DNA from 2 places in the Xanthomonas sp. NCPPB 3570 genome. Region 1 is predicted to be linked to the other one. Evidence: predicted binding sites of a transcription regulator. Region 1 holds the regulator's gene; the other holds the start of a gene.

What was found. Region 1 encodes FliA, which starts transcription of late flagellar genes. Its sites were predicted from a motif close to TAAAGTTTNNCNNNCNNNGGCCGATAA; they were not measured.
Region 2: the regulator FliA is predicted to act here: its motif matches at 2,425-2,451, upstream of AC1PLR_RS00695 (methyl-accepting chemotaxis protein).

What each region holds. Positions count from the first base shown of each region.
Region 1 covers NZ_CM161513.1:2,230,760-2,245,509, forward strand. The annotation lists gene AC1PLR_RS09780 (STAS domain-containing protein) at 1-298, opposite strand, end outside; gene AC1PLR_RS09785 (chemotaxis protein CheW) at 408-1,886, opposite strand; gene AC1PLR_RS09790 (ParA family protein) at 1,883-2,665, opposite strand; gene motD (flagellar motor protein MotD) at 2,665-3,612, opposite strand; gene AC1PLR_RS09800 (flagellar motor protein) at 3,620-4,360, opposite strand; gene AC1PLR_RS09805 (chemotaxis protein CheA) at 4,686-6,440, opposite strand; gene AC1PLR_RS09810 (protein phosphatase CheZ) at 6,705-7,316, opposite strand; gene cheY (chemotaxis response regulator CheY) at 7,317-7,709, opposite strand; gene AC1PLR_RS09820 (RNA polymerase sigma factor FliA) at 7,729-8,478, opposite strand; gene AC1PLR_RS09825 (MinD/ParA family ATP-binding protein) at 8,475-9,359, opposite strand; gene flhF (flagellar biosynthesis GTPase FlhF) at 9,346-10,971, opposite strand; gene flhA (flagellar biosynthesis protein FlhA) at 11,149-13,209, opposite strand; gene flhB (flagellar biosynthesis protein FlhB) at 13,227-14,357, opposite strand; gene AC1PLR_RS09845 (ligand-binding sensor domain-containing diguanylate cyclase) at 14,458-14,750, opposite strand, start outside.
Region 2 covers NZ_CM161513.1:149,515-164,264, forward strand. The annotation lists gene AC1PLR_RS00695 (methyl-accepting chemotaxis protein) at 198-2,306, opposite strand; gene AC1PLR_RS00700 (YdeI/OmpD-associated family protein) at 2,642-3,187, shown strand; gene AC1PLR_RS00705 (MFS transporter) at 3,284-4,633, shown strand; gene folE (GTP cyclohydrolase I FolE) at 4,802-5,401, shown strand; gene AC1PLR_RS00715 (DUF3375 domain-containing protein) at 5,434-6,903, shown strand; gene AC1PLR_RS00720 (DUF4194 domain-containing protein) at 6,890-7,579, shown strand; gene AC1PLR_RS00725 (ATP-binding protein) at 7,675-11,502, shown strand; gene AC1PLR_RS00730 (sulfite exporter TauE/SafE family protein) at 11,585-12,358, opposite strand; gene AC1PLR_RS00735 (YchJ family metal-binding protein) at 12,455-12,847, shown strand; gene AC1PLR_RS00740 (lytic murein transglycosylase) at 13,117-14,750, shown strand, end outside.

The DNA.
Region 1 (14,750 bases):
TCTCCACAGATTTCAGATTGTCAGGGGTTGCAGGAAGGCCCAGCGATTCGCTGACCCCTAGCAGGCGGGCCGCGTCGCGGAAGGTCGCGTTGCAGGCCTCGAATTCGGTGCGCTTGCCGTCCTTGCGGCGGGCATCGACGAATGCGCACAGCACCTGGACCGACGCGGTATGGACGCGGCGGACCTCGCCGGCATCCAGCCGCAGCACGTCGTCCGACGCAAGGAACGCGGTCAGGCGTTGTTTCAGGTCGGCGCTGGTCTCGATACCGAGATCCTCGCCAAGGGGGACTGTGCTCATCACTACTCCGCACCAATGGTTCTATGGCAGATAACGGCCGTGGCCTGAAAAGCTTTAGCGGCGGTTGGAAAGTGCGGCACCGTTCGCAGTTGCCGCCCGCCGGCCCGGGTCAGTGCAGCAGTTGCTCGGCGTCGAGCAGGATCATCGGCTGTTGCGCAAGCCGCGCCACGCCGCGGAACAGATGGTTGGAAATGCGGCAGATGCGGGCGTTGTCCGGCGGCTCGATCTGCTGGTCGCTGAGGCTGGCCACGTCTTCCACCGCCGACACGCGCAGGCCCAGGGTCTCGCCGTTCTCTTCCAGCACCACCACCCGGGTCTGCATGTCCATCTCGATCGGGGCCGCGCCCAGGTGCACGCCGAGGTCGAGCACCGGCACCACCTGGCCACGCAGGTTCATGATGCCGAGCATCGCCGGCGGGGTGCCGCGCAGGGCCAGCAGCGGCACCGGCAGCACCACTTCCTGCACCTTCAGCAGCTCCAGCGCGTAGGCTTGCTCGCCGCAGCGCAGGCGCAGCCAGCGGGTGCGGCGCTCGGACAGGCGGTCGGGGGCGATGGCCGAGCCGTGCGGCACGCTCGGGGCCATGAAGGACTGCAGGTTCGGCGGCAGCTTGGCGCCGGCGGCCTGGGCGCGGCTGGCCTCGGCGCGGCGTTCCGGCGGCACCGCCATCGGCGGGCGCTTGATTGCGCGCGCGGCGGCGGCGTCGTCTTCGGCGGCCAGGTCGCGCGGCACGGCGGCACGCTGCCGTTCCATCGCCGCGACCGCGTCCAGGTCGGCCTGGCGCTCGGCCTGCTGGGCCGGGGTCAACGCGACAGGCGCGGGCGCGTCCTGCGACATGATGCCGGCCAGGGCCGGATCGGAGTCGGCTTCGGCCAGGACGGCGGCGGCGATCTGTTCGGGCGTCGGGCCGGTCGGGGCGGGTGCGAGCGCTTGCTGCGACATGATGCCGGCCAGGGCGGGATCGGAATCGGCTTCGGCCAGGACCGCGGCCGCGATCTGTTCGGGCGTCGGACCAGTCGGCGCGGGTGCCAGCGCCTGCTGCGACATGATGCCGGCCAGGGCCGGGTCGGAGTCGGCTTCGGCCACGACGGCGGCAGCGATTTCTTCGGGCGTCGGACCAGCCGGCGCGGGTGCCAGCGCCTGCTGCGACATGATGCCGGCCAGGGCCGGATCGGAATCGGCTTCGGCCAGGACCGCGGCCGCGATTTCTTCGGGCGTCGGGCCGGCCGGCGGGGGCGCGAGCGCCTGCTGCGACATGATGCCGGCCAGGGCCGGGTCGGAGTCGGCTTCGGCCAGGACCGCGGCAGCGATCTGTTCGGGGGTCGGGCCGGCGGGGGCGGATGCCAGCGCTTGCTGCGACATGATGCCGGCCAGGGCCGGATCGGAATCGGCTTCGGCCAGGACCGCGGCCGCGATCTGCTCGGGCGTCGGACCGGCCGCGGCCGGGGCCGGCGCGGGCGTCTCGGTTTGCGCCTGCACGTCGGCGACCGCGACCGGCGCGGGGCTCGGCGGCACGGACTTCTGCTCCTCCGCGATCACGTCGTGGAGCAGGCCTTCCAGATAATCGTCGATGATGCCGGGAGTGCTCATGCGGCTTGCTCCATCGGCGTCGCATCGCTGGCCACCAGCCATTCCAGCGCGCGGCGGTAGGCGGCCAGGCCGCGGCCGGGGTAGTCGCCGGGCACGCCGGCCACCGTCAGCGCCTTGACGTTGCAGATCTTGGTGTCGACCGGGATGGCGTCTTCCCAGACCCGCTCGCCGTAGCTGTCCTGCATCTGCCGCAGGGTCTCGTTGCCGGCGCGGGTGCGCTTGTCGAACAGGGTCGGCAGGATCGAGGCGGGCAGGGGGCGGCGGCGCGAACGCTCGACCATGTCCACGGTACGGACCATGCTGGCCAGGCCGTGCAGGGCCAGCGGCTCGGCCTGGGTCGGGATGATCACGCGGTCGGCCGCGGCCAGCGCGTTGATCATCAGCAGGCCCAGGGTCGGCGGGCAGTCGAGCAGGATGTAGTCGTGCTGGCCGGCGTGGCGGGCCATGGCCTGCTGCAGCGCCAGGCCCAGGCCGGGCTGGTTGGCGCTGCGCCGTTCCAGGGTGGCCAGCGCGGTCTGCCCGCAGACGAAGCTCAGGCGCTCGACCGCGGTGTCGCGGGCCAGCGCGGCGAGTTCGCCCGGCGGCGTCCCGAACAGATCCAGCACGCCCGGCGGCTGCGGTTCCTGCGGCACGTCGAAGGCCCGGGTCAGCGAGGCGTGCGGATCGAGATCGAGCATCAGCACGCGGTGCCCGAGCATGGCCAGCCCACGGCCCAGGGCCAGCGTGGTGGTGGTCTTGCCCACGCCACCTTTCTGGTTGGCGATCGCCCAGATGCGCATCAGTTGACTCCTTCAATGGCAGGTACTGCGCGGGACCCAACGGCGCTGCCGGGGGCCGCCGCGGCGGGGGGTGTCGGGGTGGCCGGCGCGGCGCCGGCGCTGAGACGGTCGGGGGCCGACGGCGTCGTATCGCTGCTGTCGCCGGAATCGGCCAGGATCACCAGCACCACGCGGCGGTTGGCGTTGCGGCCGGCCGGGGTGTCGTTGCTGGCGCGCGGGCGGAACTGGCCGTAGCCGATCATCGACAGTCGCGAGGGTTGCAGGCCCTGGTCGGCGAACAGGTGGACCACGCTGGCCGCGCGCGCCGCCGACAGTTCCCAGTTCGACGGGAACTGCGCGGTGGCGATCGGGGTGTTGTCGGTATAGCCCTCCACACGCACCCCGTTGGGCACGCCGGACAGCACCTGCGCCAGTTCCGCCAGGGTGGCGCGTGCGCTCTGGTCGAGCGCGGCCGAGCCGGAGCCGAACAGGATGTCGCTGTTGATCTCCACTTCGATCCACAGCCCGGCGCGGCGCACGGTGATCAGCTTCTTCTGGATCAGCGGCGCCAGCGCGGCGCCGAGGCGGTCGGCGATGCTGTCGAGCTGGCGTTGCGCGCGGCGCAACTGCTGCGCGTCGCGCAGGTCGTCGCCGCGCTGCGCGGTGCCGGTAGGCAGGCGGTTGGGGTCGGGCAGGGTCAGCGCCGGGCTGGACTTGATCGGGGTCGGCCGCTCGCCGCCCTGGCCCTGCAGCGCGTGGTCGCCGACCTGCACCGGACGCAGGGTCGTCGGGGTACCGCCGAACGCCGCGCTCATCGCATCGGCCATGACCCGGTACTTGGCTTCGTTGATCGTGGACAGCGCGTACATCACCACGAAGAAGGCGAGCAGCAACGTCATCAGGTCGGCATAGGGGATGGCCCATGCCTCGTGGTTGGCGTGCTCGTCGTGGGAGTGCTTGCGGGCCATTGGCAACTCAATGCAAGAATCCGGCCAGTTTCGATTCGATGTTGCGCGGGTTCTCGCCCTGGGCGATGGCGATCAACCCTTCGATGATCATTTCGCGCTCGCCGCAGCTGTGCTTGATCACGCTCTTGAGCTTGGCGGCCATCGGCAGGAACAGCAGGTTGGCCGAGGCGATGCCGTAGATGGTGGCGGTGAACGCGGCGGCGATGCCGTGGCCGAGCTTGCTCGGGTCGGCCAGGTTCTTCATCACCGCGATCAGGCCAAGCACCGCGCCGATGATGCCCAGGGTCGGTGCGTAGATGCCCATGCCCTCGAACACCTTGGCCGCGGCCAGGTCGCAATGTTCCTGGCCTTCCAGGTCGATCTCCAGCATGTGCCGGATGGCTTCCGGCTCCACGCCGTCCACCAGCATCTGCAGGCCCTTGCGCACGAACGGATCCTGCTGCTGCGGCACCTGGTTCTCCAGCCCGAGCAGGCCCTGGCGGCGCGCGATGTTGCTCCATTCCACAATCTGCTTGAGCAGCGCCTGGCGATCGCTCGGCGGCGGCCACAGGATCCACTTGGCGATCTGGAACGCACGGCGGAACACGGACGGCGGGGTATGCACCAGGATCGCGGCGACGGTGCCGACGATCACGATCACGAACGCAGCCGGCGACCACAGCGCCGAAATGCCGGCGCCCTTGAGGATGCTGCCGCCGATGAGCGACAGAATCGCCAACAGCAGGCCGATGAGACTGAGCTTGTCCATGCAGGAGGTATCGGCCAGGGGCCAGGGGACTTGATGGGGGCGGGATTCGGGAGTCGGGATTTGGGATTGGCAAGAGCGCGAGGGCGCAGGGTTGGTCGGTGTGTCGTAGGAGCGGCTTCAGCCGCGACGCGCGGACCTTGGCGCGTTGCCTAAGCACAATCGTTCGGATCGTCTCGGCAATTGGCACTGCGCCGCGCGTGCTATCGCCAATCCCAGCCTCACCGCGTCGCGGCTGAAGCCGCTCCTACGGCGGAATCAGGGAAAACGAGGCCCCAGGGAAGCCGCCGTTGCGAATCCCCACTCCCGAATCCCCAATCCCGGCCCCTCAAGCCTTCAAGCCATCCACATCCAGGATCAGCGCCAGGCGGCCGTCGCCGATGAGGGTGGCGCCGGCGTAGCCGGGCAGGCCGCGCAGGGAGCGCGGCAGCGGCTTGATCACCACTTCCTCGCGGCCGCGGACCTGGTCCACGACCAGGCCCATGCGCGATTCGCCGGCCTGCAGCACCACCACGGTGAGCAGCGGCAGTTGCGGGGCGTCGATGTTGAGCCACTGGCGCAGGTCCACCAGCGGCAGGGTGTGCGATTGCCGGTCGAGCACGGCGCGGCCGTCGAACCAGCCCAGCGAGCGGCGCGGGGCGTGCAGCACTTCCACCACGCGCGCCAGCGGCAGCGCATAGACGGTGTCGCCGGCCTGCACCAGCAGGGTCGGCAGGATCGCCAGGGTGAGCGGCACGCGGATCAGGAAGCGGCTGCCGCGGCCCAGTTCCGACTGGATCTGGATCTGGCCGCTGAGTTCGCGGATGCGCGACTGCACCACGTCCATGCCGACGCCGCGGCCGGAGATGTCGGTGACCTCGGACTTGGTCGAGAAGCCGGGCAGGAACACCAGGTGCAGGCATTCCTCGGTGGTCAGGCGGGCCGCGGCCTCGGGGTCGATCAGGCCCTTCTCGCGGGCCTTGGCGCGCAGCCGTTCCGGGTCGATGCCGGCGCCGTCGTCCTGCACCTCGATGCTGACGTAGTCGCCTTCCTGCTGCGCCGACAGGCGCACGTGGCCGCCGCGCGGCTTGCCGGTGGCTTCGCGCAGCGCCGGGGCTTCGATGCCGTGGTCGATCGCGTTGCGCACCAGGTGCACCAGCGGATCGGCCAGCGCCTCGACCAGGTTGCGGTCCAGTTCGGTGTCGGCGCCGATCAGCTCCAGTTCCACTTCCTTGTTGAGCGAGCGGGCGACGTCGCGCGCCACCTTGGGGAAGCGCGAGAACACCTTGCCGACCGGCTGCATGCGCGTGCGCATCACCGCCGACTGCAGGCGCGCGGTGGCGATGTCCAGGCTGCTGACCGCGCGGTCCAGTTCCTCGTCGCGCAGGCGCACGCGCAGGGTCTTGAGGCGGTTGCGCGAGAGCACCAGTTCGCCGATCAGGTTGACGATCGCGTCCAGGCGCTTGGTGTCCACGCGCACGGTGTGCTCGGGCTCGGCGGCCTTGGCCGGGGCGGCCGCGGCCTTGGGCGCGGCGCTGGGCGCACGCGGCGCCGGCTGCAGCGCCTGCGGCGTGGCCGCCGGCGGCGCATCGCCGTGCAACTGGTCCAGCAGCGCCTCGAATTCGTCGTCGCTGATCAGGTCGGCATCGCCCGCGGCGGCCGCGGGCGCCTTGGCGGCGGGCGCCGGCGCGGCGCTCTTGGCCGGCGCCGGCGCCGGCGCGGCGTCGCCGTGCGCGTCGAACTGCGCGATCAGCTCCGCCGGCGCGCGCGGCGGCTCCTGGCCGCTGCCGAAGGCGTCCAGCATCGACTGCAGGTAGTCCAGCGACTGCTGCGCGGCGTCGAAGTGCCGCGCCTGCAGGGTGGCCTGGCCGGCGCGGGCCATGCCCAGGGTTTCCTCCGCGGCGTGGCACAGCTCGACCATGGCGTTGATCGCCAGGAAGCCGGCGCCGCCCTTGAGCGTGTGGAAACCGCGGAACACGGCGTTGAGCTGGCCGCTGTCCTCGGGCGCCTGCTCCAGCGACACCAGCTGCTCGCCGAGCCGGTCCAGGATTTCCTGGGCCTCGATGATGAAGTCGGCAGCGATGTCGTCGGGTACGGCGCTCATGGCTAGAGCCTGCCGACGCGATTGGAACAGGCCACGTTGCCGTGTCCGGTTCCCAGGTGGTTGCGCGCGGCGCCGCGACAGGCCGACCGCCTGTTCAAGCCGTGCGCGGCCGCCTGGGGGCCGGACACGGCAACCCGAAGGGCCGCGCTTGGGTGCGCGCGAACCTGCGTCATCATTTGGTCGTTTGTTGACATAAATTCCCTCATTCTTCTCGCCGCGCGCACCCAAGTGCGGCGTGGCCTATTCCAATGGCGTGGGCAGGCTCTAGAGTCCCAATCCGGACAGCAGGTCGTCGGCGTCGTGCTGCGACACGCCGTGGCGGTCCAGGCCGGGCAGGGCCGGACCGGCCAGGCTGCCGTCGGCCTTCTTGTTTTCTTCCTTCGGCGGCAGACCCAGCGCGCCGAAGCCTTCGTGCACGCGGCGCACGATGCCGGCGACGCGGCGGATGATCTGCCCGGTCAGGTCCTGGAAGCTCTGCGCCAGGGCCATTTCGGTGAGGTTGTGGCGGATCTTGTCGAGGATCTCGCTCTGGTCGCCGCTGAGGCCGCCGGCGGCGAGCTGGTCGGCCAGCGCACGGCATTCCTCGGCCAGGTCCAGGGTGCGGTGGCTGGCCTGTTCGGTCATCTCCACCACGTGGTCCAGGCGCGAGCAGGCGTCGTCCAGCTCGCCGGCCTCGCTGGGCACCACCGGCAGTTCGCCGAGCGCCTGCCCCAGATCGCGCGCGAGCCGGCTCAGGCCCTGCATCATCGGCCGCGTGCGCCAGGCGGCGAGGGTGTCGATCTCCCTGCGCCAGCCGGCCTCGTCGCCGTTTTCCAGCGCGTCCAGCGCGCCTTGCAGGCGTTCGATCAGGGCGGTACGTTCGGCGGTGGCTTCCATTTAGGCGGTCGCTCCCAGGCGTTCGAAGATCTTGCCCAGCTTCTCCTGCAGCGTCTGCGCGGTGAACGGCTTGATGATGTAGCCGTTCACGCCGCACTGTGCGGCCTCGATGATCTGCTCGCGCTTGGCCTCGGCGGTCACCATCAGCACCGGCAGGTGCTTGAGCTTGTCGTCGGCGCGGATGTTGCGCAGCAGATCGATGCCAGTCATGCCCGGCATGTTCCAGTCGGTGACCACGAACTCGAACGGCGCCGAGCGCAGCGCGGCCAGGGCGCTGTTGCCGTCTTCGGCCTCGGCGGTATTGGTGAAGCCCAGATCGCCGAGCAGATTCTTGACGATGCGTCGCATCGTCGAGAAATCGTCCACGATCAAAATCCGCATGTTCTTGTTCACCACTGACTCCTAAGGGTTCCTATTCTTCGTCTTCCAGACCGGCATCGGCGACCTCGAACGCCTTCAGGCGTCCGCGCAACCGTACCGTGGCCTGGCCATGGATCTGACACACGCGCGACTCGCTGACCCCGAGCACCGCGCCGATTTCCTTGAGGTTCAATTCCTGCTCGTAGTACAGCGACAGCACCAACTGCTCGCGTTCGGGCAACTGCGCGATCGCCTTGCCCAGCTCGCGGCCGAATTCGCTGCGCTCGAGCATCTGCTGCGGATTGGGTCCGCCCTTGGCGATGGTATCCAGTTCGCCATGGTCCTCGATGCGCGACTCCAGGCTCAGCACCTGGCCGCGGGCGGCATCTTCCATCAAACGCAGGTATTCGGGAAGCGGCATGTCCATCGCCGCGGCCACTTCGTTGGCGGCGGCGGCGCGGCCGGTGCTCTGTTCGATCTTGCGGATCGCCGAGGCGGCGTCGCGGGCGCGGCGGTGCACCGAGCGCGGCACCCAGTCGCCACGGCGGATCTCGTCGATCATCGCGCCGCGGATGCGGATCGAGGCATAGGTCTCGAACGAGGCGCCCTGTTCGGCGTCGTAGCTGCGCGAGGCCTCGATCAGGCCGATCATGCCGGCCTGGATCAGATCGTCGATCTCGACGCTGGCCGGCAGCCGCGCCGCCAGGTGGTGGGCGATGCGCCGGACCAGGTCCGAGTGCTGGGTGATGTAGTCGTTGGCGCTGTTGCGCTGGACGGCGCGGTAGTGGGCGGCGGCGTTCATGCGGCCACCCCACGCTGGATGATGCGTTCGACGAAGAACTCGACGTTGCCGCGCGGGGCGGTCGGCGCCTGCCAGCGCGCGGTGCGCCGGGCGATCTCGCTGATCGCCTGCGCCGACGGGCTGGACGGGTAGGCCTTGACCACCGGCTGCTGGCGCTGCACCGACAGGCGCAGCCAGTCGTCCTGCGGCACGCAGCCCAGGTAGTTCAGCGACACGTCGCCGAGGAACTTCTCGCAGACCCGGCTGAGCTTGTCGTACAGCAGGCGGCCTTCGTTGAGGTCGCGGACCATGTTGGCGACGATCTGCACCCGGTCCACGCCGCGCTCGCGCGAGAGAACCTTGATCAATGCGTAGGCGTCGGTGATCGAAGCCGGCTCGTCGCAGACCACCACCACCGCGTCCTGCGCGGCCTGGCAGAACGTCAGCACGCTGTCGGTGATGCCGGCGGCGGTGTCGACGATCATCACGTCCAGCTCGCGCTGCAACTCGGAGAACACGTTGACCAGGCCCACGTGCTGGGCCGGCGGCAACTCGGCCATGTAGCGGCGGCCGGAGGCGGCGGGCACCACCATCAGCCCGTTGGGCATGTCGATCAGCACCTCTTCCAGGGTGCAGCGCCCGGCGACCAGGTCGGCCACGGTGAACTTGGGGGTCAGCCCCAGCAGCACGTCGACGTTGGCCAGGCCCAGGTCGGCGTCCAGCAGCAGGGTGCGCTTGCCCATGTCGGCCAGCGCCATGGACAGGTTGACCGAGATGTTGGTCTTGCCCACGCCGCCCTTGCCGCCGGTCACGGCGATGGTGCGCACCGGACCCAGCGGTTCGCTGCGCGTCGCCGACAGGGGGAAGGCATTGGTCAGATTGACGTAGTCACGCGACGGCATGGGTCTGCTCCGGAGTACAGGGCTTATCGGCAGCGCGCCGCAAATCTTCAAGGCGCAATACCAGGCTGGCGGCGTTGGCGCGGTGCAGGTCGTCCGGCACACGCTGTCCATCGGTCACCCAGGTGATGGGGAGGCGGTGGTCCACGACCACCGACAAGGCACTGCCGAACCGCCCGGTCTCGTCCAACTTGGTCATGATGACCCCCTGTGGGTCGGCGCCGGCGAACCGGCGCACCACCTCGTCCAGGTCGGAGAAATGGGCGTTGGCGGGGAGTACCAGCAAGGATCGGACCACCCGCGAGGCGCGCAGCCAGTGCAGCTGGGCAGCCAGGGCGCGGTCGCGCTGGCCCATGCCGGCGGTGTCGATCAGCACCAGCTTGTAGTCGGCCAGGCGCTCCAGCAGCTGCTGCAGCGCGGCGTCGCTGTCGGCCTCGTGCACGGCGATGCCGAGCTGGCGGCCGTAGCTGTGCAGCTGTTCGCGGCCGCCGACGCGGATGGTGTCGGTGGTGACCAGGGCCACGTCGCGGGCGGCATGGCGCTCCAGGAAGCGCGAGGCCAGCTTGGCGATGGTGGTGGTCTTGCCGGCGCCGGTGGGGCCGATCAGGGCGATCACGCCGCCTTCCTCGAGCGGGTCCAGCGGGGCGATCGGCAGGCGCTTGGACAGCAGGCCCAGCATCAGCCCGCGGCCGCGGTGCAGCTCCAGGTCGGCGGGGATCTGCATGACCACGTCGCGGGTGATGCCGCTGTCGAAGCCGTAGTCGTCCATCAGCTCCAGCGCCTGGGCACGGACCGGCGAGCCACGCAGGCGCTCGTCGGTGAGGCGGTTCATCTCGCGCTCGATCATCTGCCGCATCAGCGCCAGTTCGTCGCGCAGCTGCGTCAATTGTTCGTCGTTCTGCGGGGCGGGGAAGGTCGGCACCGCCGCCAGCGTGGCGGCCGCCGGGATTCCGGCAGCGGCCGGCGCGTCGGCCTTTGCCACGCTCGGCGCGGCCGGGGCCGGAGCCGTGCTCGGGCTCGCCAGCGGGGTCAGCGCCACCGCGGCGACGTCGTCGCGCCAGGCCGGCATGGCCTCGGCGGCCGGCGCCGGGGTCGCGAACGGGCTGGGCATGGGCACGCTGATCGGGGCGTTGCGGAACACGTCCTCGGGGATGCTGAACTCGGCGCGGCCGGTGACCGGTGCCGCGGCCTTGGCCGGGGCGGCCTGGCGTGCGGCGGCAGCCGGGGCGGCCGCGGCGGGCATCGCCGAGGCGGCCAGCGCCGCCGGCTGGGTCAGCGGCCGTGTGGCGGAAGCGGCCGGCGCGGCACTGCCGCGGCGCTCGCTGATCGCGGCCATCATCGCCATCGCCGGGCTGGCGGCGGCGCTGTCGTTACGCGCAGCGCGCGGGGCGGGAGCGGCCGGTGCCTGCGCGGCCGCGGCGCGCGGCGCCTCGTCCGGGCGCACCGCATCCAGCGCCCGCTGCACCAGTGCCTCGTCGTAGTTGCTGGCGGCGACGATCTCGATGCCCTCGTCGGTACGCCGATTGGACAGGATCACCGCATCCGGCCCGTGCTCGTCGCGCACCATCCGGAAGGCGGTGCGCATGTCGGGGGCGACAAAGCGTTTGATCTTCATGGTTGGAAGCCGGGATTGGGGATTGGGGATTGGGGATGGAGCGCGGATACGGTCACGGCCTGGCTTGCGCCCGATCGCCTTGCTTTGGTTGTGTTCGATGCCTTCACTGCTGTCTCTCTCCGCTCGCATGGGCCGCTATTGCGAATCCCCAATCCCGAATCACCAATCCCTGCAACATCAACTGATCGTCCCCACCAGCTTCAGCCGCTTGTCCTCCGGCACTTCGCTGTAGGACAGGACCGACAGCGCGGGGACGCTGTGGCGGACCAGGCGGGCGAGGGCGGCGCGGACCTGCGCCGGGACCAGCACCACGGCCGGTTCGTTGCGCGCCTCCTGCTTGCTCACGCAGTCCGCCAGACTTTGGTGCAAGCGCTCGGCCAGTCCGGGTTCCAGCGCCGCGCCGTTGCCCTGGGTAGAGTCCTGCAAGACACGTTCCAATTGCGGGGCCAGGGTGAACACCGGCAGTTCCGGGGCCATGCCGGCGATCTCCTGGACGATGAACCGGCCCAGGGCGTTGCGGACGGCGGCGGTGAGCGCGCCGGGTTCCTGACTCTGCGGGGCGTGCTCGACCAGGGCCTCGACGATCTTGCGCAACTGCCGCACCGGGATCTTCTCGATCAGCAGGTTCTGCAGCACCCGCACCACCACCGACAGCGGCAACGCCTTGGGGGTGAGGTCCTCGACCAGCTTGGGCGCGCTCTTGGCCAGGGTCGCCAGCAGCTGCTGCACTTCCTCGTGGCCGAGCAGTTCCGGGGCGTGCTCGCGGATCAGGTGCGAGAGGTGGGTGGCGATCACCGTGGCCGGGTCGACCACGGTGTAGCCCATGGTCTCGGCCTGGGCGCGCAGGTGCGGCTGGATCCAGATCGCATCCAGGCCGAACGCCGGGTCCTTGCCGGGGATGCCGTCGATCTTGCCCAGCGCGCCGCCCGGATCCAGCGCCAGTTCGCGGTCCGGGTGGATGTCGGCGGTGGCCACCGGCACGCCATGCACCAGCAGGCGGTAGGCGTTGGCCGGCAGTTCCAGGTTGTCGCGGATGTGCACCGGCGGCACCAGGAAGCCGATGTCCTGGGTCAGCTTGCGGCGCACGCCCTTGATCCGCGCCATCAACTCGCCGCCCTGGGCCTTGTCCACCAGCGGGATCAGCCGGTAGCCCACTTCCAGGCCCAGCGGGTCGATCGGGCGCAGTTCGTCCCAGCCCAGTTCGGCGTTGGCCTGGGCCGCGGCCGCGGCCTGCGGCGCCGCCTCGGCGGCGGCCGGGGTCGGCTGCAGGCTGCGCTTCCACATCTTCCAGGCCAGCACGCCCAGGATCAGCGCCAGCGTCAAGAAAGCGACGTTGGGCATGCCCGGGATCAGGCCGACCAGGCCCAGGATCGCCGCGGCCACCGCCAGCGCCTTATGCTGGCCGAACACCTGGCCCATCATCGAGGCGCCCATGTCCTGCGAACGCGAGGCACGGGTGACCAGCATCGCCACCGCCGAGGACACCAGCAGTGCCGGCAGCTGCGCGACCAGGCCATCGCCGATCGACAGCAGGGTGTAGGTGGAGGCGGCCTGCGCCACCGGCATGCCATGCTGCAGGACGCCGACCGCCATGCCGCCGATCAGGTTAATGAACAGGATCAGGATGCCGGCGATGGCGTCGCCGCGGATGAACTTGCTGGCGCCGTCCATCGAGCCGTAGAAGTCCGCTTCCTCGCGCACCTCCTCGCGGCGGGCCTTGGCTTCCTCGCGGGTCAGCAGGCCGGCGTTGAGGTCGGCGTCGATCGCCATCTGCTTGCCGGGCATGGCGTCGAGGATGAAGCGCGCGGTCACTTCCGACACGCGCCCGGCGCCCTTGGTGATGACCACGAAGTTGATGATGGTGAGGATCGCGAACACCACGATACCGACCGCATAGTTGCCGCCGATCACGAATTCGCCGAAGGCCTCGATCACCTTGCCGGCCGCGCCGTGGCCGCCCTGGCCGTTGATCAGGATCACACGGGTGGAGGCCACGTTCAGCGCCAGGCGCAGCATCGTGGTCATCAGCAGCACGATCGGGAAGATGCTGAACTCCAGCGGCCGCTTCACGTACACCACCGCCAGCAGCACCATCAGCGAGATGGCGATGTTGAAGGTGAACAGGGCGTCCAGCACCGGGGCGGCCAGCGGCACCACCACCATCGCCAGCATCAGCAACACGATCACCGGGGCGCCGAGCCCGTGCTTGATCATGTCCATCACTTTGCGCGTGTTCATCTGCGCGGCAGGCTGGCTCATGGCTGGCTCCCCGGGGCGAATTCATCCACTTCCAACGGCGGCAACGGCGGCATCGGCCCGCTGCGCCAGGCGCGCAGCTGGTAGACGTACGAGAGGACCTGCGCCACCGCGGAATACAGTCTCACGGGAATTTCCTTGCCGAGTTGGCCTTCCCTATACAAGGCGCGTGCCAAAGGCGGCGCCGAGATCACCGCCACGCGGTGCTGCTCGCCGACCTCGCGGATGCGGAAGGCGATCTCGTCCACGCCCTTGGCGACCACGGTGGGCGCGCGCATGCGCCCGCTCTCGTACTTCAGCGCCACCGCGTAGTGGGTGGGGTTGACCACCACCACGTCGGCCTTGGGCACGGCTTCCATCATCCGCCGCTGCGACATCTGCATCTGCATCTGGCGAATGCGGCCCTTGACCTCGGGGCTGCCGTCGTTTTCCTTCATTTCCCGGCGCACTTCCTCCCGGGTCATCTTCAATTTGCGGATGTAATTCCACTTCTGATAGGGCGCGTCGATCGCGGCCAGCAGCGCCAGCGCGCCGGCGGTGTACAGCAGCAGCCGCAGGGTGAAGCCCAGGCCGTGGCCGATGGCCTGTTCCAGCGGCTGCAGCAGCAGGCCGCGCAGGAAGTCGGTGCTGCCCCACAGGCACAGCATCGCGGCGCCGCCGACGAAGCCCATGCGCAGGATCGACTTGAGCAGCTCGACGATGGTCTCGGCGCCGTACATGCGGCTGAGCCCGTTCATCGGGTTGAGCCGATCGAACTTGGGGATCAGCGCCTGGCCGGAGAAGCGCAGGGTGCCCATCAGCACCGGCGCGGCGAAGCTGGCCGCCAGGCAGATGCCGACCAGCGGCAGCACCACCCAGAGCAGGTTCAGCAGCAGGTCGCCGAAATGGCCGAACATCGCCTCCGGATGCTCGCGCATCGACAGGTCCGGGCGCAGCGCCTGTTTCAGCCAGGCCACCGCCCCGGCGGTCATGGAGGTGGACAGGCCCATCAGGGCGAAGACGCCGGCGCTGAACACCGCGGCCGTCGCCAGCTCGCGCGAGTGCGGGATGTTGCCCTGTTCGCGGGCTTCGCGCAGGCGTTTGTCTGTTGGCTGTTCTGTGCGCTCTGCGCCTTCTTCGCTCTCGGACATCGGGGGTGCGCTCGGCCAGGATCGACCCTGCGCCCTGCAAGGACCGTGCCGGTCCCGGAAGCGAGGCAGGGCGGCGCCGCGGCGCGTCGCTTGGCGTCCGCTAGGCCGGCTGCAGTTCCACCCGGTCGCGGCCCAGGCGCTTGGCCTGGTAGAGGGCGGCGTCGGCGCGCGCCAGCAACTGCTGCAGCGGCTCGCCAGGCCGGTACCAGGCCACGCCGATCGAGGCGGTGATCGCCAACTGCCGCTCGCCGATGCGCAGCGGCTGCCCGGCGATGATGGTGCGCAGGGCCTGCAGCCGGTCGCCGCAGCTCGTCGGCAATCCGGGCAGCACCGCCAGCAGTTCCTCGCCGCCGTAGCGGCCGACCAGGTCGGCGTCGCGCAGGTTGGCGCCCA
Region 2 (14,750 bases), 2.1 Mb from region 1:
GGCGTCGGGGAGGCCAGCCTTCATGCGGTTCCGGGGAGGGGGCGAACGTGGGAGGCCGCCATCGTACCGCCTGCGCCGACCCCGGCCATGACAACCGATGCGATGGCCGGCATCGCCCGACACCTGGCGTTCACGCGCTGGGGGGCGGCCAGCCCGCGTCGCCCGCCTGGGCGCACCGCGCGGCCGCCCGCGCGTGGTCAGACGTAGGCGCCGACCTTGAACACTTCCACCGCCTGGGTGAGTTGCGCGGACTGCTCTTCCAGCGAGCGCGCCGCGGTGCTGGCTTCTTCCACCAGCGCCACGTTCTGCTGGGTGGTCTCGTCCATGCGCGCGATGGTCTGGTTGACCTGGGCGATGCCGTTGGCCTGCTCGTGCGAGGCGGCGGAGATCTGGCCCATCAGGTCGGTGACGTGCTGCACGCTGGCCACCACCTGGTCCATGGTGGCGCCGGCCTGGTGCACCAGCGTGGCGCCGTGGGCCACGCGCTGCACCGAGTCGTCGATCAGGGTCTTGATCTCCTTGGCCGCGCCGGCCGAACGGTGCGCGAGCGTGCCGACCTCCGCGGCCACCACCGCGAAGCCCTTGCCCTGCTCGCCAGCGCGGGCGGCTTCCACCGCGGCGTTGAGGGCGAGGATGTTGGTCTGGAAGGCGATGCCGTCGATCACCGCGATGATGTCGGCGATGCGCCGGGAGGCGGCCTGGATGCCGTCCATGGTCGCCACCACCTGGCCGACCACGTCGCGCCCTTCGCTGGCCACGCCAGCCGCGCCCAGCGCCAGCTGGTTGGCGCGCTGGGCATGCTCGGCGTTCTGCTTCACGGTGGAGGTCAACTCCTCCATCGAAGCGGCGGTCTCTTCCAGGCTGGCCGCCTGCTGCTCGCTGCGCTTGGCCAGCTCCTGGTTGCCGCTGGCGATGTCCTCGGCGGCGAAGCCGATGCTGTTGGTGGTGCGCTGGATGTGCGCGACGATGTCGGTGAGGCGGTGCACGGTGCTGTTGGCATCGTCGCGCATGGCGGCGAACACGCCATGGAAGTTGCCGCGCATGCGCACGGTGAGGTCGCCGTCGGCGATGCAGCGCAGCAGCTCAGAGAACTTGGCCAAGTTGGCGTCGGCGGTGGCCATCATGGTGTCGAGGTTCTCGACCATGGTGCGGAAGGCGTGCTCGAACCGCTCCGGCTGGCCGCGGTGGGCGAAGTTGCCGGCGCAGGCGGCTTCGGCCAGGGTCTGGATCTGCACGTTGATCGCGTGCAGGTTCTGCTTGACCTGGTGCATCGCCGCGGTGATCGCGGCCTTCTCGCCGGGGTACTGGGCGATGTCCTGGCTGAGGTCGCCGATGGCGTAGCGGCCCATCACCTCGGTCATGCGCAACTGGGTCTGCACGTGCGCGTCGACCAGCGCATTGGTGTCGGCGACCATGCGCCCGTATTCGCCGGGGAAGCGCTGCGCGTCCATGCGGTAGCTGATGGCGCCGGCGTCGTGGCGCGCGGCCATCTCGCGCTGCGCGGAAATCACCTCGTGCAGGCGCCGCTGCATCTGCTGCATGGCGCGCAGCAACTGCCCGGCTTCGTCGTGGGTGGTGGCGGTGTCCGGGCTGCTCAGGTCGCCGGCGCCGATGCGCTCGGCCAGGCCCAGCGCCTGCCGCAGCGGGCGGACCACGCGGCGGGTGAGCAGCAGGGCGATCAGCGTGCCCAGCAGCAGCGCCAGCACGGTGCAGCCGACCATCAGCAGGGCGAAGCCGCGCGCGGTGGCCATCGCCTCCTTGGCGGCCTGGCGGTTCTTGGCTTCCTGCAGGTCGATGAAGGCGTTGATGCTGGCCAGCCAGTCGACGAACGCCGGGCGCGCCTGCTGCAGCAGCAGCGCCTGCGCCTGCACGGTGTCGCCGGCATCGCGCAGCTGCCGCACCTGCGCGATCAGCGGCATGGTGCGCGCCTCGATGCCCTGAATGCGCTGCAGGATCGCTTTTTCCTGGGCGTCGGTGGAGGCGGCGAGCAGGGCGTCGAGCGGCTGTGCGGCGCGCGCGTAGTCGCCGGCCAGCTTGTCGATGGTCTGCTCGGTCGCCTGGCGGCTGGCCGCATCGTCCAGCAGCACCACGTCGCGCAGGGCGATGGCGCGGTCGTGCACGCTGCCGCGGAAGTTGATCGCGTAGCGCTGCTTGACGCTGTTGACTTCGTTGATCGCGGTGAGCCGCCGGTCGATGCTGTGCACGCGTTGGATGCCGACCACGGTGAGCAGGACCATCAGCACGATGATCGTGAGGAAGCCGAGCGCGAGGCGCTGGCCGATGCGCAGATGCGAAAGGACGTGCATGGGATCGGGGGAGTGGGGGAAGGAAGAGGGATCGACGGTGGGTGACGGCGGACGGGCAGGCAGGTTGCCTGCGCCCGTGTGACGCGCGCATCGCGCTGGTCCCGGGGCCGGCGCATGAATAGCGGCGATGCCGGGTCGAACTGAAGGGAGGGTGCCTGGGTGTCCGCGGCGCGGTGCGGAGAACGTGACGCTGTGCCTGTCTGCGGCGCCGATGGCGGCGGCCCGCGTCGGGCAGCGCGCTGCGTTCGCTGCCCGGCAGGACCGGGGTCGCGCCGCGCCACCGCCGCGCGCAGGTGCAGCATGGCCAGGCCCATGCCCGGTGCTATGGTCCGCGCATGACCGGCACTCCCGACCCGATCCGCTTCCAGGCGACCTTGCTGCGTCCGGCCGCACCGCCCGACGCGACCTGGTATTTCCTGCGGTTGCCCGCGGCGGCCAGCGCGGCCCTGCCGACGCGCGGCCTGGCCAGCGTGGAGGGCCTGTTCGCCGGGCATCCGTTCCAGGCCACGTTGCAGCCGGATGGGCACGGTGGTCACTGGTTGCGGGTGGAGGCGCCATTGCGCGCGGCCGTGGCAGCCGAGGTCGGCACCACGGTGGCCCTGGAGATCGCGCCGGTGGCGGTGGAGCCGGAACCGGCGGTGCCCGACGATCTGGCGCTCGCGCTGGCCGCGCATCCGTCCGCGCGCGCGGCATGGGACACGCTGACCACGGTGGCGCGCCGCGACTGGATCTTCTGGATCGGCGCGGGCAAGCAGGCGCAGACGCGGGTCAAGCGCATCGCCAGCACCTGCGACATGCTCGTTGCGGGCAAGCGGCGGGTCTGCTGCTTCGATCGCTCGGGCATGTACAGCAAGGCCTTCGCCGCGCCGCAGGCGCAATGAGGGCATGGCGCGCACGCCTGGCGTGGCCGCCGTCGCGACAGGATCCTCGCACGCGCCTGTCTACACTTCCGCACGTCCATCCATGAGGCCCACCGCATGAGTGCACCCACTTCTTCGTCCGCCGCCGCCGCACCGGGCAGCCTGCGCCGCTCGGTGTCCAACACGCTCAAGGGCTCGGCCGGCAACCTGGTGGAGTGGTACGACGTCTACGTCTACTCGGTGTTCGCCACCTACTTCGAGTCGCAGTTCTTCTCCAAGGAGGACAAGAACGCCACGCTGTACGTGTGGGCGATCTTCGCGGTGACCTTTCTGATGCGCCCGATCGGCGCGTGGTACTTCGGCCGCTTCGCCGACCGTTACGGCCGGCGCCTGGCGCTGACGGTGTCGGTGTCGGTGATGGCCGCCTGTTCGTTCCTGATCGCGGTGACGCCCACCGTGGCCAGCATCGGCGGCGCCGCGGCGGTGGTGCTGCTGCTGGCGCGCCTGCTGCAGGGCTTCGCCACCGGCGGCGAGTACGGCACCAGCGCCACCTACATGTCCGAGGCGGCGATCCCGGGGCGGCGTGGTTTCCTGTCCTCCTTCCACTACGTCACCCTGGTCGGCGGCCATGTGCTGGCGCAGGCGGTGCTGTTCGGGATGCTGCACTTCTTCGACAAGGGCCAGATTTCCGAATGGGGCTGGCGCGTGGCCTTCGGCCTGGGCGGCATCGGTGCGCTGGTGGTGTTCTGGCTGCGGCGCACGATGGACGAGTCGCTGACCTCCGAGTCCATCGCCGCGGCCAAGCAGGGCAAGGACAGGTCCTCCGGCTCGCTGCGCGAGCTGTTCGTGCACCAGTGGCGCCCGCTGCTGCTGTGCTTCCTGATCACCGCCGGCGGCACCGTGGCGTTCTACACCTACTCGGTGACCGGGCCGAAGATGATCCAGACCGCCTTCGCTGGCGACGACGTGATGGCCGGCACCATCATCAACCTGGCCGCGCTGATCGTGCTGATGCTGATGCAGCCGGTGGGCGGCTGGCTGTCGGACCTGATCGGGCGCAAGACCCTGCTGGTGTTCTTCGGCATCGGCGGCGTGCTCTACACCTGGTTCCTGGTGCTGGAGCTGCCGAAGCAGAGCGACTGGCTGAGCGCGTTCGCCATCCTCACCGCCGGCTTCGTCATCCTCACCGGCTACACCTCGATCAACGCGGTGGTGAAGGCCGAACTGTTCCCCACCCACATCCGCGCGCTGGGCGTGGGCCTGGGCTATGCGCTGGCCAATTCGGCCTTCGGCGGCACCGCGCCGCTGCTGTACCAGGCCTCGCTGAAGACCGGCCACGTCACCACCTTCGTCTGGTACGCCACGGCGGTGATCGCGGTGTCGCTGCTGGTGTACGTATTCTTCCTGACCAACAAGGGCAGCAACTGGCTGGACCACGAAGGCGAGATGCACGCGCGTCGGCGCTGACCGGCGCGGGGGTGGCCCGGGCGGTGCAGGCGCCACCCGGGCGTGGCGCGGCCGCACGCTGAACGGTGAACCCCGCGTCGGCCGGGCCGCCCCGCGCGCGGGCGCCGCGCATGCGGCGGCTGCGAGGCGACTCGGGTACCATGCAGCCCCCTCACGGGCGTTCCCCCCATGGCCGATCCAGACAACAACTCCACTTCCCCGGTGACCCAGGCGCAGGCCGAAGACGCGGTGCGCACCCTGCTGCGCTGGGCCGGCGAGGACCCCAGCCGCGAGGGCCTGCTGGATACCCCGCGACGCGTGGCCGAGGCCTATGGCGACTGGTTCAGCGGCTACCGCGCCGACCCGCGCGAGTACCTGCTGCGCACCTTCGAGGAGGTGGCCGGCTACGACGAGCTGATCGTGCTGCGCGACATCGAGTACGAAAGCCACTGCGAACACCACATGGCGCCGATCATCGGCAAGGTCCACGTCGGCTACCTGCCGCGCGGCAAGGTGGTGGGCATCAGCAAGCTGGCGCGGGTGGTCGAGGCCTATGCGCGGCGCTTCCAGGTGCAGGAGAAGATGACCGCGCAGATCGCCCAGTGCATCCAGGACGTGCTGCAGCCGCTGGGCGTGGGCGTGGTGGTGGAAGGCGCGCACGAGTGCATGACCACCCGCGGCATCCACAAGCGCGGCGTCAGCATGGTGACTTCGAAGATGCTGGGCACCTTCCGCGAGGACGCGCGCACCCGCGCCGAATTCCTGCGCTTCATCGAGCGGGCGCGCTGAGTCTTGCCGATACGATGGCGGTCGGTTCCTGCATGAAGCCGCATGTCCGGATCGCCGGCTATCGCCAGTTGCGCGAACAGCCGTTGTGGAAGCTGCTCGCCGCCGACCATGCCCCTGAGCTGATCGGCCTGCTGCAGACCCTGCTCGGCGACGCCCAGCGGCGGCTGCCGGCGGATGTGCTGCACGAACGCCTGCAGCGCCAGCTCGATGCGCTGAAGGACGACGAGCTGTCGCGCGAACTGCCGCGCACCGCCCAGGCCTACGTGGCGCACTGGTTGGCGCAGGGCTGGCTGGAGCGGCGCCTGCCCGAAGGCGACGCGCAGGAAGAATACGAACTGTCGCGGCAGGCGGCGCAGGCCATCCGCTTCATCGCCGGCGTGCGCGACAGCGCCAGCGTGGCCACCGAAAGCCGGCTGTCGCTGGTGATCCAGCAGCTGGTGCAACTGGCCGGGCAGACCGAGACCGATCCGGACGCACGCCTGGCCGCGCTGCGCGCCGAGCGCGAGCGCCTGGACGCGGAGATCGAGCGCGTGGCCGCCGGCAAGCTGGCTGCGCTGGACGGCAAGCGCGCGCTGGAACGCACCCGCGACATCATCCGCCTGTCCGACGACCTGACCGAGGATTTCCGCCGCGTCCGCGACGATTTCGAGCGGCTCAACCGCGAGTTCCGCGAGCGCATCATCGATGACGAGGGCGCGCGCGGCGACGTGCTGGAGAAGCTGTTCGCCGGCATCGACGTGATCGGCGAGAGCGAGGCCGGGCGCAGTTTCCAGGCATTTTGGAGCCTGCTCAACGATGCCGAGCAGAGCGTGCAGCTGGATGCGGCGCTGGAAGCGCTGCTGGCGCGCGGCTTTGCCCGCCGCCTGGACCGCCACGAGCGCGCCTTCCTGCGCGGGCTCACCGGCACCCTGCTCGAACGCGGCGGCCAGGTACACGAGGTGATGCAGCATTTCGCGCGCAGCCTGCGCGGCTTCGTGCAGAGCCGCGGCTACCTGGAGCAGCGCCGGCTCAACCAGTTGCTGAAGCAGGCGCAAGGCGAGGCGCTGCAGTTGCGCGACCACCTGCATGCCACCGCCGCCACCGGCTACGTGCTGCCGCTGAGCAGCGCGCGGCTGCGCTCGCTGTCGCAGTGGCGCCTGCACGATCCGCGCAGCCAGCAGGTGGACGGGCGGGTGCAGGCGGCCGAGGCGGCGACGATCTCGCTGGACAGCGTCGGCGATCTGGTGGCGCAATCGGAGATCGACCTGCGCGGCCTGCGCAACGACCTGCACGACCTGCTCGGCCGGCAGCCGCAACTGAGCATCGGCGAGGCGCTGCGGCAGCGCCCGGCGGCGCAGGGCCTGGGCAGCGTGATCGGCTACCTGGCGCTGGGCACCCGCCACGGCGTAGTCGTCGACGGCGAATGGGAAGCGGTGCAATGGGAAGGCGGCGACGGCCAGGTCCGGCGCGCACGCATCCCGCTGGTGTGGTTCACCAAGGAAAAACGCAATGAGCTGGTCTGACGAATTCCACGGCCACGACGCCGATGCCGGCGATGTCGCCGCGGCCGCCGCCACGTCCGCTGCGGCCGATGGCGGCACCGCGCTGTTCGCCGGCGACAGCGGCAGCCTGCCGCTGGAGGCGCGGCGCGCGTTGTGCCAGTTGCTCTCAGGCCCCAGCGTCGACGCCTACCGCCACGGCCCGCTGTGGCCGGCGCTGCTGCGCCACGAGGCGGCGATCCGCCGCGTGCTGAGCGAACTGTTCCTGGAACTGGTGCTGGACCGCGACGGCGGCGTGGCGTTCGCGCGCCAGGCCGACACCGGCGAACTGGAGACCCCGGCGCTGCTGCGCACCGCGCCGCTGACCTTCATCGAGTCGGTGCTGCTGCTGTTCCTGCGCCAGCAACTGGCCGAGGCCGATACCCGCGGCGAGCGCGCGGTGGTCGACGAGGCGCAGTTGCTGGAAGTGCTGTCGGTGTACGAGAAGAACGTCTCCACTGACCGCGCCGGTTTCGCGCGGCGGGTGCTGGCGGCGATCGCCAAGATGCGCGACAACCACCTGCTGTCCAAGCTGCGCGGCAGCGAGGACCGCTACGAAGTCTCGCCGGCGCTGAAGCTGCTGTTCTCGGCGGAGGACGTGCAGGCGCTGGCGACGGCCTACCGCGGCCTGCGCGAGGGCGCGGCCGAGGCGGCGCCATGACTGGCCTGCGCCCGCGCGCCGCCCGCGTCTAGCGCCGGCCAGGCCCTGAGCGCTGGCCGCCGTGGCGGCCGTCCCCGTTTTCCGATGAGTTCCCGATGACGTCCCTGTCCGAATCGTCCACCGTCCCCGTCGCCCCGTCCCTGTTCGCCGAGACCCTGGCCGAGCAACGCGCGCAGCAATACCGCATGCGCCGCCTGCAGGTGCACAACTGGGGCACCTTCAACGGCCTGACCGACGTGCCGATCGCCGAGAAGGGCTTCCTGTTCGTCGGCCGCTCCGGTTCGGGCAAGTCGACCCTGCTCGACGCGATGTCGGCGCTGCTGACGCCGCCGAGCATCGTCGACTTCAACGCCGCCGCGCGCGAGGCCGAGCGCAGCGGCCGCGACCGCAGCCTGGTGTCCTACGTGCGCGGCGCCTGGGCCGACCAGCAGGACAGCGCCTCCGGCGAGATCGCCACCCAGTACCTGCGCAAGGGCGCGACCTGGTCGGCGCTGGCGCTGGAGTACCGCAATGCCCACGGCCAGGCGGTCAGCCTGGTGCGGCTGTTCTGGATCGCCGGCAGCGGCACCGCCGCGGCCGACGTGCGCAAGCACTACATGGTGGTGCCGCGCGGCTTCGACGTGGCCGCCGAGCTGGACGGCTTCGACCTGGACCTGCGCCGGCTCAAGCTGCGCCTGGGCGAGGACGTGCACCACTTCGACAGCTTCGCCGGCTACGCCGAGCGCTTCCGCCACCTGCTCGGCATCGGCAACGAGATGGCGCTGCGGCTGCTGCACAAGACCCAGTCGGCGAAGAACCTGGGCGACCTCAACGCCTTCCTGCGCAGCTTCATGCTCGACGAGCCGCGCACCTTCGAGGCGGCCGACCGCCTGGTCGAGGACTTCGCCGAACTCGACGGCGCGCACCACGCGGTGGTGACCGCGCGGCGCCAGGTGGAAACCCTGACCCCGGCGCGCGACTACCACGCCGAACTGCTGGCGTTGCGCCACAGCGTCGGCGAGTTGCGCGAACTGCAGCTGGGCATCGACGGCTACCGCGAGCAGCGCCGCCTGGGCCTGCTGGACGCGCGCCTGCAGGAACTGGACACCCAGGACCGCGGCCTGGCCGGCGAGGAAGGGCAGCGCCGCGAAGCGCTGGATAACCACGAGCAGACCCTGGCCGAGCTGGAAACCCAGCAGCGCGCGCAGGGCGGCGAACAGGTCGAGGCGCTGGAGCGCGAACGCGGCCGCGTCGAGCGCGAGCGCGACGAGCGCATGCGCCGCCGCAGTCAGGTCGAACAGGCCTGCCGCCAACTCGGCATGGGCCTGGCCGGCAGCGCCACCGGCTTTGCCGAGCAGGTGGCGCAAGCGCGCGCGCTGCGCGACGGCGTCGCCGGCGAGGCCAGCAGCCTGGACGAAGCGATCGCCGAGCGCATGGCCGAGCGCCGCGAGGACGAGCGCCGCTTCGCGGTCATCCGCGCCGAGATCGAGGCGCTGCTGAAGGCGCCCTCGAGCATTCCTGCGCCGATGCAGGCGCTGCGCGCGCGGCTGTGCGCCGAGACCGGTCTGTCCGAAGCCGCCCTGCCGTTCGTCGGCGAGCTGGTGCAGGTGGACGCCGAGCAGGCTGCCTGGCGCGGCGCGATCGAGCGCGTGCTGCACGGTTTCGCGCAGTCGCTGCTGGTCGACGAACGCCACTACGCCAGCGTCGCCGACTGGGTCAACAAGACCCAGCTCGGCACCCGCCTGGTGTACTTCCGCGTGCGCCACAACGCGCCGCTGCAACAGCGCGAGCCCGATGCCAAGTCGCTGCTGCGCAAGCTGGAGCTGCGCGACCACGCCTATGCCCCGTGGCTGCGCCAGGAACTGGCGCGGCGCTTCGACTACACCTGCGTGGACACCGTGGCGCAGTTGCGCGACGCCGAGCGTGCGATCACCCGCGAGGGCCAGGTCAAGCATCCGGGCGACCGCTACGAGAAGGACGACCGCCACGCGGTCGGCGACCGCAAGCGCTGGCTGCTCGGCTACGACAACCGCGACAAGCTCAAGGTCTACGAGCGCGAGGGCCAGACCCTGGCGCAGCGCATCGCCGCCTGCGACGCCGACGTCGCCGCCCTGCGCAAGCAGCGCGAACAGGACCAGGGCCGGCAACTGGCCGCGCATACCCTGGCCGAGCGCGAGTGGGACGAGATCGACGTGGCGCCCAAGCTGCAGCGCCTGAGCGACATCGCCGAGCAACTGCTGCAGTTGCGCGAAGGCGACACCGCGCTGCGTGCGCTGGGCGAGCAGATCGCCACCGTCCGCGCGCGCCGCGACCAGGCGCGCCGCACCTACGAGGACGTGCGCCTGGAGCGCGCGCAGGTGAGCCGCGAGCGCGCGCGTCTGGAAGCGCAGCGCGAGACCTGCGCCGCACGCGTGGCCACCGCGGTGATCGGCCCGGCGCAGGTGGCGGGGCTTGACGCGCGGCTGGCGGCGCTGCCGCCGCTGAGCCTGGACAACCTGGAGGCGCATCTGCGCAGCGTCGAGCGCGGGCTCGGCGAACAGCTGGCGCAGAGCCAGGCGCAGGATGCGCGGCTGAGTCAGCAGGTGCTGGACTGCTTCCGCCGCTACTGCCAGCAGTGGCCGGAGGACAGCGGCGACTTCACCGTCAGCCTGGCCAGCGCCGACGACTTCCTGGCGCGCCTGCAGCGCCTGGAGAGCGACGGCCTGCCGCGCCACGAAGGCCGCTTCTTCGATCTGCTGCAGACCCAGAGCAAGAACAATCTGCTGGCCCTGCAGCGCTACACCGCCGAAGCGCACAAGGCGATCAAGCAGCGCATGGACGAAGTCAACGCCAGCCTGGAGCAGGTGCCGTTCAACCGCGGCACCCTGCTGACCATCGAAGTCAGCGACCGGCGCCTGCTCGAGGTGCAGGAGTTCCAGCAGCAGTTGCGCGCCGTGCTCGGCCATCAGCAGACCGAGGACCGCGCCCTTGCCGAGGCGCAGTTCGCCATGCTGCGCGGGCTGGTGCAGCGGCTCGGCGCGCAGGAGCCGGAACTGCGGCGCTGGCGCGAGCAGGTGCTGGACGTGCGCCAGCACGTGGAGTTCGTCGGCGTGGAACTGGACGCGGACAGCCGCGCGCAGGTGGAGATCTACCGCAGCGGCGCCGGCAAGTCCGGTGGCCAGCGCCAGAAGCTGGCCACCACCTGTCTGGCCGCGGCGCTGCGCTACCAGCTCGGCGGCGAGGACGGCGAACTGCCGCGCTACGCCGCGGTGGTGCTGGACGAGGCGTTCGACAAGGCCGACAACGAGTTCACCGCGCTGGCGATGAACATCTTCGAGAACTTCGGTTTTCAGATGGTGGTGGCCACGCCGCTGAAATCGGTGATGACGCTGGAGCCGTTCATCGGCGGCGCCTGCTTCGTCGAGATCAGCGGCCGCCACAACTCCGGCGTGCTGCTGATCGAATACGACGAGCAGGCGCACCGGTTGAAGCTGCCCGAGCGCAGCCGCAACGAGGCGACGACGCCTGCGGTGGAGTCGGCCACCGTGGTGGACCCGGCCGGCGCCGAGCTGCCGCTGCCGCCGACCGCTGCCGCAGCGGACGCAACCGCGGAGGCCACCGCAGACGCCGTTGCCACGCCGGCGCGCGCATCCGGCAAGGCGGACGATGGCCGCGGCAACGGCGGCAAACCACCGACCGCGCGCAAGACCTCGCCAGCGACGCCCGGCAAACCTGCCAGCACGGCTGCCACGACGCCTGCTGCCAAGGCCGCGTCGGCGAAGGCGCCACGCAAGTCCGCCGCAGCGGCGGCACGTCCGTCCACGGCAACTCAGCCCGCCACGCGGTCGGCGTCAGCGAAGACCGCGAAAGCTGCCGCAGCCAGCAAGCCTGCGAAGCCGGCCAAGGCTGCCAAGCCTGCGGCGCGCAAGACGCCTCCCGCGACCGCCAAGCGCCGCGACGGCTGAGCCGGTGCTGGCCCGCGTGTGCCCACGGGCACGCGCGCAGCCGCCGCGTTGGGAGGACAGGCACGCGGCAACCGCGCTGCACTCAGTGCAGCAGATCCCATCCCATCTTGCCGATCAGCACCACCACCAGCACCAGGAACAACCGCCGGATCAGCGGCGTGCCGCCGCGCAGCGCCAGCCGCGTGCCGGTCACCGCACCGGCCACGTTGGCCACGGCCATCGGCACCGCCGCGGCCAGCAGGATCTTGCCGCTGGGCACGAAGAAGCACAGCGCCGCCAGGTTGGTGGCCAGGTTCACCACCTTCGACGCGGCCGAGGCGCGCAGGAAATCCAGGCCGAAGAAGCGGATGAACAGGAAGATCAGGAAGCTGCCGGTGCCCGGGCCGAAGAAGCCGTCGTAGAACCCGATCGCCGCGCCGATCGCCAGCGCGATGGCCAGTTCGCGGCGCCCGATGTGGCGCGGCCGGTGCAGCGCACCGAAGTCCTTCTTGACCAGCGTGTAGCCCAGCATCGCGATCAGCAGCAACAGGATCAGCGGGCGCACCGCCTGTTTCGGCAGCAGGCTCACCGCGGTGGCGCCGAGGAAGGCGAACACGAACGCCGTCGCAGTCGCGTACAGCACCGGCCGCCACGGCAGGCGCACATGGCGCGCGTAGCGCCAGGCGGCGGTGCCGGTGCCGGCCATGGCGCTGAACTTGTTGGTGCCCAGCACCACCGCCGGCGCCTGTTGCGGCAGGGTCGCGAACAGCCCGGGCAACTGGATCAGGCCGCCGCCGCCCACCGCCGCGTCCACCAGCCCGGCGACGAAGGCGATGCACAGCAGCCAGGGCAATTCAGTGGGGATCGACTCGAGCACGCCGGCGCTCCGCGCAAGGGGCCGCAAGCATAGCCGCCACCGTCCGCAACGCGTGCGCGGCGTGCGCGATGCCGCGCCAGCCGTCACAATCGGCACATGCCACCGTCCGCCCCGCGCCTTGCCGATCCCTGCCCCTGCGGCCGTCCGCGCGACTACGCGCAGTGCTGCGGGCCGTACCATGCCGGTACCGCGGCGCCGGATGCCGAATCCTTGATGCGCTCGCGCTACAGCGCCTACGTGCGCCAGGACGCCGACTACCTGCGTGCGAGCTGGCATCCGTCCACCTGCCCGCCGCAGGTGGAAATCGACCCGCGCACGGTCTGGCTCGGCCTCACCGTGCAGCGCGTGCTGCAGACCGGTGCCGACAGCGCCGAGGTCGCCTTCCTGGCACGCTATCGCATCGGCGGCGGCAGTGCCGTGCGCATGACCGAGCACAGCCGCTTCGTGCGCAAGGACGGGCGCTGGTACTACCTCGACGCGCTGGACTGAACCGGCACGCGTCGCGTTGGCGGTGCGGACGACCGCGCTCCGCCCGTTCGTTCGCAGGGCTGTCGTCGGTCCTCTTGCGCTTGGAACGAGCGCTGTGGATAGCGAACGCCATGCCTGCCGAGGCTCCGCGTCGCGCGATCTGCCAACCAAGCCACACGCAGAATGCAGTGCCGGTCGCGCGCCGTCTTCCGCCCACACCGCGTGAGCGGAGTGCACACGCGGCGGTTGTTTATGATGTCGGCCCTGCCGTCGGCGAGGATGTTGCGATGATGCGTTTGGCCTGGATCCTGCTGCTGGCGGCCCCGTGCGCGCTGGCGCAGACCCCACCCGCGGCGGCGCCGTCCACGCCCGATCCGGCCTTCGCCAGCTGCGTGGCCGGCCTGCGCACGGCCGCGGCGAAGGCGGGCGTCGCCGAGGCGTCGTTCGATCGCTTCACCGCCGGCCTGCAGCCTGATCCGAGCGTGCTGCCGCTGCTCGATGCCCAGCCCGAATTCACCACGCCGATCTGGGACTATCTGGCCGGGCTGGTCGACAGCCAGCGCATCGACGACGGCCGCGCCATGCTCGCCGCGCACCGCGACCTGCTTGCGCAGGTCGCCCAACAGTACGGCGTGGACCCGGAGACGGTGGTCGCGGTGTGGGGCGTGGAGAGCGACTACGGTCGTATCTCCGGCAAGCGCCCGCTGCTGGTGTCGCTGCTGACCCTGTCCTGCGAAGGCCGCCGCCAGCCGTTCTTCCGCAGCGAACTGTTCGCGCTGCTGAAGCTGCTGCAGGCCGGCGACCTGCGCCCCGAGGGCCTGACCGGCTCTTGGGCCGGCGCCTTCGGCCACACCCAGTTCATGCCCAGCACCTACGCCCGCGTCGCCGTGGACGGCGATGGCGACGGCCGCCGCGACCTGGTCGCCAGCATTCCCGATGCGCTGGCGTCCACCGCCAACTACCTGAAGCTGGCCGGCTGGCAGAGCGGCCAGCCGTGGGGGCTGGAAGTGAAGTTGCCGGACGGTTTCGACCCGGCGCTGGCCGGGCGCACCCAGCGCCGGCCGTTGTCGGACTGGCGCGCGCGCGGCCTCACCGCCGCCGATGGCAGTGCGCTGCCGGCGCTGGCAGCGCAGACCCCGGCGGCGGTGCTGATCCCGGCCGGCGTGCACGGCCCGGCGTTCCTAGTGTTCCGCAACTATGACGCGATCTACGCCTACAACGCCGCCGAAAGCTATGCGCTGGCGATCGCGCTGCTGTCCGACCGGCTGCGCGGCAAGCCCGGGCTGGTCGCCGCCTGGCCGACCGACGACCCCGGCCTGGGCCGCCCCGAGCGGCGCGAACTGCAGACCCTGCTGCTGGCGCGCGGCCACGCCATCGGCCAGGCCGACGGCGCCATCGGCACCGCCACCCGCCGCGCGATCCAGGCCGAGCAGCAGCGCCTGGGCCTGCAGCCGGCCGACGGCCGCGCCGGGCAACGCATCCTCGACGCGCTGCGCCGCGAGGCCGGCGGCGCGCCTGCGGCCCCCGCACCGACACCGGCCACGCCGCCGCAATCGCCTGCACCGGCATCGTCGCCTGCACCCGCACCGACACCGACAAAGACGCCATTCGGCGGCATGCCGCCCACCGCGTTCCGGCTGCCGGCCGCCTACCCGGCCTTCGCCCAATCCCCCGCGCCACGGAGCATCCATCCCATGTCCGACGTCCCCGGCCTGAGCACAGGCGACTTCCACGGCTATCCCTCGCTGCTGGTGGAGACCCCGCAGTCCACCGCCGCGATCAGCCTGTTCGGCGGCCAGGTGCTGTCGTTCGTGCCGAAGGGTGGCACCGACGCGCTGTGGCTGTCGCCGAGCGCGCAGCCCACGCCGACCCCGATCCGCGGCGGCACCCCGGTGTGCTGGCCGTACTTCGGCCGCCAGGGCCA